2 regions of the Paenibacillus sp. 3LSP genome follow, and region 1 is predicted to be linked to the other one. Evidence: a T-box and tRNA genes for the amino acid it is inferred to sense, from the RefSeq annotation. Region 1 holds a T-box; the other holds one or more tRNA genes.
What was found. A T-box is a leader RNA that pairs with one kind of tRNA and senses whether it is charged. The one in region 1 lies ahead of RW092_RS05790 (arginine--tRNA ligase), so its partner is inferred to be a tRNA-Arg.

Region 1 (3,419 bases):
TACATCCCTTCCAGTAAAACATACTTGCCGAAGAATCAATTTATTCAAAAAAACGTCACGAATAATATTGATATCAAAAAACATTGATTAACTGCATCGCGACTGAGGGGGACACCCACATAAAAGGCGCGGCTGGTTGGTTCCAGTCGCGCCTTTCACTTGGTGTTACTCTTGCCTTGCCCTTGTTTACATGTGATCCGGAGCTGGCAATCCGATGACCTCCAGCACCTCTGCGATGGTCTCCTTAAATTTTGCCGTAAGCCATAGGCGGTAGGTCTGCCGCTCGGGCTCGGCTTTTAGGATCGGACAGGCGGTATAAAAATGATTAAACAAGGTAGCGAGCTCATAAGCGTAATGACAGATCGGTGTTGGGGATAGTTCCTCACACGCAGTGCCCAGCGTATCCGGCCATGCCGCGATTTGTCTCAGCAGGACGTGTTCCGCACGATCCTGAGGGGCGATGTCCTCCGGAAGCTGGAGCGATTCCGCCCGAGGAATCCCGTCGGCTTGAGCTTTGGCCAAGATGCTGGCCGCCCGGGCATGCGCGTACATCAGATAGACGCCGGTATTGCCGGTCGTCTCTGTGGCCTGCTGAATGTCGAATACCACTTCGGTTGGTAAAGCGAACCGGAGCAGGTAATACCGGATCGCCGCTGCGGCAATCCGACGGCTGGACAACCCTTCTGAATCAGAACGCTTGGCATCGATCTGCGTTTCCATCCGATCCAGCAATTCGGACACTTTGATACCGATTCCTTGTCTGCCGGACATGGCGTACGAAGCTTTGCCGTCTGAGGTGTCGAGGCCCAGCTCCCGGGCTGCGGCCGGGCTTAGCGAGACGACGCCGTAACCAACGTGACGCAGCTTCTCCGCCTGGGTTGTGAAGCCTAACGCCTCCAGCGCTTGCTTCACCATCGCCTGTGGATACGCTTGCCTGTGGTCGATTACGTTCACGACGAGATCTGCTTTGCCGTAATCAGCAGTGACACCGTCTGCACGGGTTGTCCAGAGCCCGTCCGCAAACGACTTGTACATGAAATCATTTCCGAGTACCCCGAACTTCCACAGATGATAGGCGATATCTTTGGCCGTATAGGTCAAAATTCCGTTGGACCGAACGAGCACCTTATCAGCCTGATGCTCTGCTTCAGGATCCACATCTTCGTCTGCAGGTTGCTTCAGGACCCAACACCCCTCCAGTTTACCAGACGTCTCCTTCTGGAAGAGTGCGGTTTGCTGGAGCAATCGGAAGGCCGTGTCCCAGAACCCTTCCCGGACAATGTTGCTCTCCCAAACTAACAAATCGTAATCAATCCCAAACGCCTTCATTTCTTCCAAATGCTCCCGCACGATGCGCTCTGCTGTAAGTAAGCCAACCCAAGCCAGATTCCCGTCCCCAGCCTCCAGCGCTTGCAGCACCTTCGTTCTCTGCTCTAACAGCGAAGGTTGATCCTCGTATTCCTTGTTCACGTTGGAATAGATGTCCCAACAGAAATCCCCGAATCTCACATGAGCAGCCTGATGATCTACATGAAGCAGCCCAACGACGGTGTCAGCCAACTGATTCCCTAGATCGTCGATGTAATTATGCACTTCGACTTGGTAACCAGCTCGCTTAAGCAGCCTTGCCAGCGAGTCGCCGATGCAGGCATTCCTCAAATGACCAATATGAGCGGACTTGTTCGGATTGATGGAGGTATGTTCGATCACGACTTTTTCACGAACAGCCTGCGGAAGTAGAAAATCTTTGCGAGCCCATTCATTCCAATCCAGATGGAAGTTCAGGAAGCCCGGCGGCGCCGTTTCGATCTGGTGGAACAGCCCTTCCATGCGGCCCGTTTGCTCCAGTTCATTCTTAAGCAGCGCGGCAATCTGCAGCGGCGGTTGGCGCAAGGTTTTGGCCAGCTGCATCGCGATGTTGGTCGAATAATCCCCGTGTTCGGCACGGGCGGGGCGTTCAATTACAATGTCTGGCAGCTCCTCGACGCTGTGTCCAAGCCTTGAAAGGACTTGCTGTACGGTCGTTTTCAGATGCTTTTTCATCGATCTACTGATCATTCCATCCACTCCTCCGGGGCAAAAAAATAAGCCTTCATCTCATCAAAGAGACGAAGGCATTACGCGCTCGCGGTACCACTCTTGTTGTTAAACTCTACGTTTAACCACTCTGCAGGATAACGGTCTTGGGCCGTGGTTGCTTACTTTACTTTGCGTTCAGCAACCATTCTCATGGGTCCGCTTCACTGTCAGCCCTGTACCGGTTTCCACCCTCCCGGCTCGCTTGGACTAGAACGGACAGTTACTCTCCCAATCGTCGAATGTGGGATATTTTGTATTATTATATCCGGTTCGCTTGGAATGTCAATTCGCCTTTTCCTAAAAACAATCCTTGAGTAGCCTTTTCGAGTAGAATTACTAAATTTTGGTCATACTCTTACTACTTCCATCAGAACAAAGGGGCTCGTAACATGCAACAACCGGACGAGTTTGTCGATAAACTGCAGCAAAACCTGGAAATCCTTAGTGAACTTTTTGGGAACAGTTCGGACGTCGTGTTCCGTCAGTTGTTACCGGTGGACCAAACCCAAGTCACAATTGTTTATATTGAAGGACTTATTGATAGTCAAATCTTACAGCAGGATGTCATCCGCCCGATTCTAGAGATGACCTCAGACGGGGAGATGACGCCAACCCAGCTCAAAGACAAGGTCGTAAACGTAGGCGGCATCAGCTTCGTGTCGAACCATGAGGATGCGAGTAATGGAATGTTGTCAGGCGGAGCACTGATTCTGATCGACGGATATAAGGATGGTTTGCTTGTCTCCATTCCCGGATTAGAGGAACGCGCAATTACCGAATCGGATACCCATCCGATTATTCGGGGACCGAAGGACGCATTTACGGAGGTGATCCGCACGAATATCTCCCTGGTTCGTCATAGGGTGAAGGATACACGGGTTCGCGTCCAGACGATTCAGGCTGGCAATAAAACTAAAACAGAGCTCGCACTTATGTACATGGATGGATTAGCAGATCAACAGATCGTAAGTAAACTGAAAGACAAACTCAGCAACCTCCAAGTGGACCGCGTGCTGGAGGGCGAATATATTGAGGAAGTGATGAATCAGGATAACAAGCTTACGATTTTTCCGATGCTGTACAACACGGATCGTCCAGATACGATTGCGGCGGGGGTCATGGAGGGACGAATTGCTATCTTTATTGACGGAACGCCATTCGTGCTCCTTGCGCCGTCCTTATTCGTCGACTTCCTGCAATCTGCCGAGGATAACTATCAATCGTATCTTTATGGGAGCGTCACCCGACTGCTTCGTTATTTCTGCATGCTGATATGCTTGTTAGCCCCTGCACTGTATATCGCCTTAACCACCTATCATCACAGGATTTAATTCCAACGG
Region 2 (3,419 bases), on a different contig from region 1:
GATCACTTCTTTGACGTCATGCCAAGCCGATCCCTCCCGGATCATCAGGTGCATGCCGAGGCGCAGCTTGGCGAGCCCTTGCTCCCGGGTCACGGTCTCGTGGCAGGAAGTCACGCCTGAGGCGATGTAAGCCTGGAGCATCCGCTCGTCGTCGCTTGGGAAATGCCCGGTGACGGTTTTGCCCGCTTCCATTGTGGCTTGGATTTCGCCGAGCATTTTCGGGTCTCCGAATACGACGCCAGGGAAGTTCATGACTTCGCCCAGCCCCTCAACGCCGTCCCAAGTCATCCCGTCGGCAATATCGCGGGTGTCCAGCGACGCCCCGGCATCCTCCAAATGATCGGTGGCGGGTACGCAGGAAGGAAAGGTCGTATATACCTTCAGCGGCAAGGCCTGGCCCTCCTCGTGCATCCAGCGCACGCCCTCCGCCCCGAACACATTGGCGATTTCATGCGGGTCCATAAAAATACCGGTCGTTCCTTTCGGAAGCGCAGCTTTGGCGAACTCCGCCACCGACAGCATGGTGCTCTCCACGTGCATATGCCCGTCCAGGAGCCCGGGAACGAGGTGACGACCTGCCGCATCGATCACGACGGTGTTCTCGCCAATGGTGTGCGTTGCGTCCCCCACGAAGGCGATCCGCCCTTCAGCCACCGCGACGTCCGTATTCGGCTGCAGCTCTCCGGTATACACGTTGACTAAGGTGCCGCCCTTAACCACCAAATCCGCTTTGGCCTTGCCCATGGCGACATCCGCTAACGTACGGCTTACTTCATACAATTTTTTTCTGGATTCCATTTCCCGGTTCGCTCCTTTAAAAAATATCGTTCAAAAAGTCAGACTTCTAACGCTTGCCACCGACCTTATTCCTGCCAAAATTACGATGTTTCAACTGTAACGCTTACCAGACTGCTTATTTCCTCCGTATTTGCCTATAAATAAGCATTTCCGTCGAAATAGTGTTTCTCAGCGTCGTTAGAGCCGCGAGCACGCTAATTTCGCCCCAATAGTGCTTCTCATCAGCGTTAGAGCAGAAGTGCTACTAGATACACGTCATCGGCAGCAGAGCAGCCAGCAGAATTGCTACCTGCAGACGGGCTATCAGCTGAAAGACAGTCAGTCGAAAGACAGCCAGCAGAAGGAAGGCCTCTCTAGAGGCATGGGCCTGTACTAACTTGCGATCCGACTTTTTGAACCTTCGCGTTAAGGTATTTAAAGATAAATATAACAAGAAAGGCCGCTCCTCGAACAGCATTTTCTGTTCGGAGAGCAGCCTTTTCTATATCGCCTTAAGCTTTGGCGGGATTCACTTTCTCGATCACTTGGTCGATCAAGCCATATTCCTTCGCTTCTGCCGCACTCATGAAGTAGTCGCGGTCGGTGTCCTTCTCGATCCGTTCCAGCGGTTGACCCGTGCGTTCCGAGAGGATCCGGTTCAGTTTATCGCGCATCTTGAGGATGCGGCGAGCGCGGATCTCGATGTCCGTCGCTTGACCTTCCGCTCCGCCGAGCGGTTGGTGAATCATAATTTCGCTGTTAGGCAGCGCATAACGTTTGCCAGGTGCACCTGCGTTCAACAGGAAGGCGCCCATCGAAGCCGCCAACCCAACGCAGATCGTGGAGACGTCGGCTTTGATAAATTGCATGGTATCAAAAATCGCCATACCGGCCGTAATGGAACCGCCAGGGCTGTTAATGTAGAGGTGGATGTCCTTGGTTGGATCTTCCGCATCCAGGAACAACATCTGAGCAATGATGGAGTTGGCCACAACGTCGTTGACCTGTGAGCCCAGGAAAATGATCCGGTCTTTGAGCAGACGGGAATAAATGTCATAAGCGCGTTCACCGCGGTTGCTTTGTTCTACGACCATAGGAATATAACTCACCGATAAAACCTCCTTAAAATTCGGGTGTTCAAGTGAACCGCCCCGTCGAATGGAATGGTTTGGGTTCATCATCTCTATCTAAGAATTGACGGAAATGATGAGGATTAATCTCATCATAAACAATTTATTTGAGAAAGTCAAAGAAAGTCAAACTCAAGATAATAAAAAAGTCCAGAACACTTCTGTGACAGGACTTTGCATGTGTATTATAATGGCGCGCCCGCGAGGAATCGAACCTCGATCTCAGGCTCCGGAGGCCTACGTCATATCCATTGGACCACGGGCGCAAATTTAGCGAACAAAATAGATTATATGGCATTTCCACACAAAATGCAAGGTGCAGATCCAAAGGTTTTGCAGAAAATAAATGGGAACCCCCAAAGAGGTGTGGCGGATCTTTTTTTTGTAAGGGATCAAAAAATAGGGGATTGTCATGAAAGCGTTTCTATGATAATTTGAGGAATATATAAAAACGTTTTTATAGACAAGGGTGTAATCAGGGATGGGGAAAGTCACCATTAAGGATGTAGCCAAGGCAGCAGGGGTTTCGATCTCTACGGTATCCAACGCGCTGAACGATGTGGATGTGTTGAATCCGGAGACCAAGTCCCATGTGCTGAAGGTTGCTAAGCAGCTCAATTATGTACCGAACTTAAACGGGAAGCAACTGAAGTCGAAGAAGACGAACATGCTTGGTTTTTTTACGACGAGTGTATCCGGGCCATATTTTTACATTTTGGTGGAGTCGATGGCGCGCGAGAGCGAGCGGTTGGGTTACGGTCTGCATGTCATGGTTACTGCCGATAAGCAAACGATTATCAGCAATATTATGGGCCGCCGGGTGGATGGCGTGATCATCTACGAAGAATTGCGGGTGGATGACCATGATATCGCGATGATGGAGAAGGACAAGGTCAAGGCGGTATTTCTGGATCGGGTGATTCAGAAGGAAACGATGGGGACCGTGATTTTCAATTCGTATGCGTCCGCTTATGAAGCGACCAAATACCTGATCAGCCTGGGCCATAAGAAAATCGCCTACATTTCCGGCGTCGATACGATGTATGACAGCGTACAGCGGAAAGAAGGATATCTCGCAGCCTTGCGGGAGCATCAGCTGCCGATCGATGAGGATTTTATTGTGCAGGGGTATTTTGAGGAAGAGAGTACCTATAATGCGATCCGGGCGTTTATTCACAAGCATCCGGGCAAAGTGCCGGACGCGATTCTGGCCGGTAACGATTTGAGCGCCATCGGGTGTATCAAAGCGTTGCGTTCGTATGGCCTCGAAGTTCCAAGGGACATCAGCGTCGTAGGGTTTGACGATATTGATATTGCCCAGTATTTTACGCCGCCTCTGACGACGGTTCGTAATCCAATCGCCAGACAAGGGATCTTGGCAGTTAATCACCTGGTGAACATGATTAAGAAGCAGGAACAGGGCAAGGTGCAGAAGCTGGATGGTCAATTGATTGTGCGGGGCTCAAGTCATGTACGTTTAAGCTAAGAGAAGCTGAGACGGAGCTGAACTTG

Region 2: it encodes a tRNA-Arg, which carries the amino acid that the T-box ahead of RW092_RS05790 (arginine--tRNA ligase) is inferred to sense. The anticodon was not compared.

The regions. Positions count from the first base shown of each region.
Region 1 covers NZ_JAWDJI010000074.1:11,147-14,565, reverse strand. The annotation lists gene RW092_RS05790 (arginine--tRNA ligase) at 187-2,058, opposite strand; T-box leader at 2,102-2,324, opposite strand; gene RW092_RS05785 (spore germination protein) at 2,469-3,410, shown strand; gene RW092_RS05780 (spore germination protein) at 3,419-3,419, shown strand, end outside.
Region 2 covers NZ_JAWDJI010000237.1:21,535-24,953, reverse strand. The annotation lists gene ade (adenine deaminase) at 1-798, opposite strand, end outside; gene RW092_RS20490 (hypothetical protein) at 1,037-1,174, shown strand; gene clpP (ATP-dependent Clp endopeptidase proteolytic subunit ClpP) at 1,290-1,886, opposite strand; tRNA gene RW092_RS20480 (tRNA-Arg) at 2,099-2,173, opposite strand; gene RW092_RS20475 (LacI family DNA-binding transcriptional regulator) at 2,389-3,393, shown strand.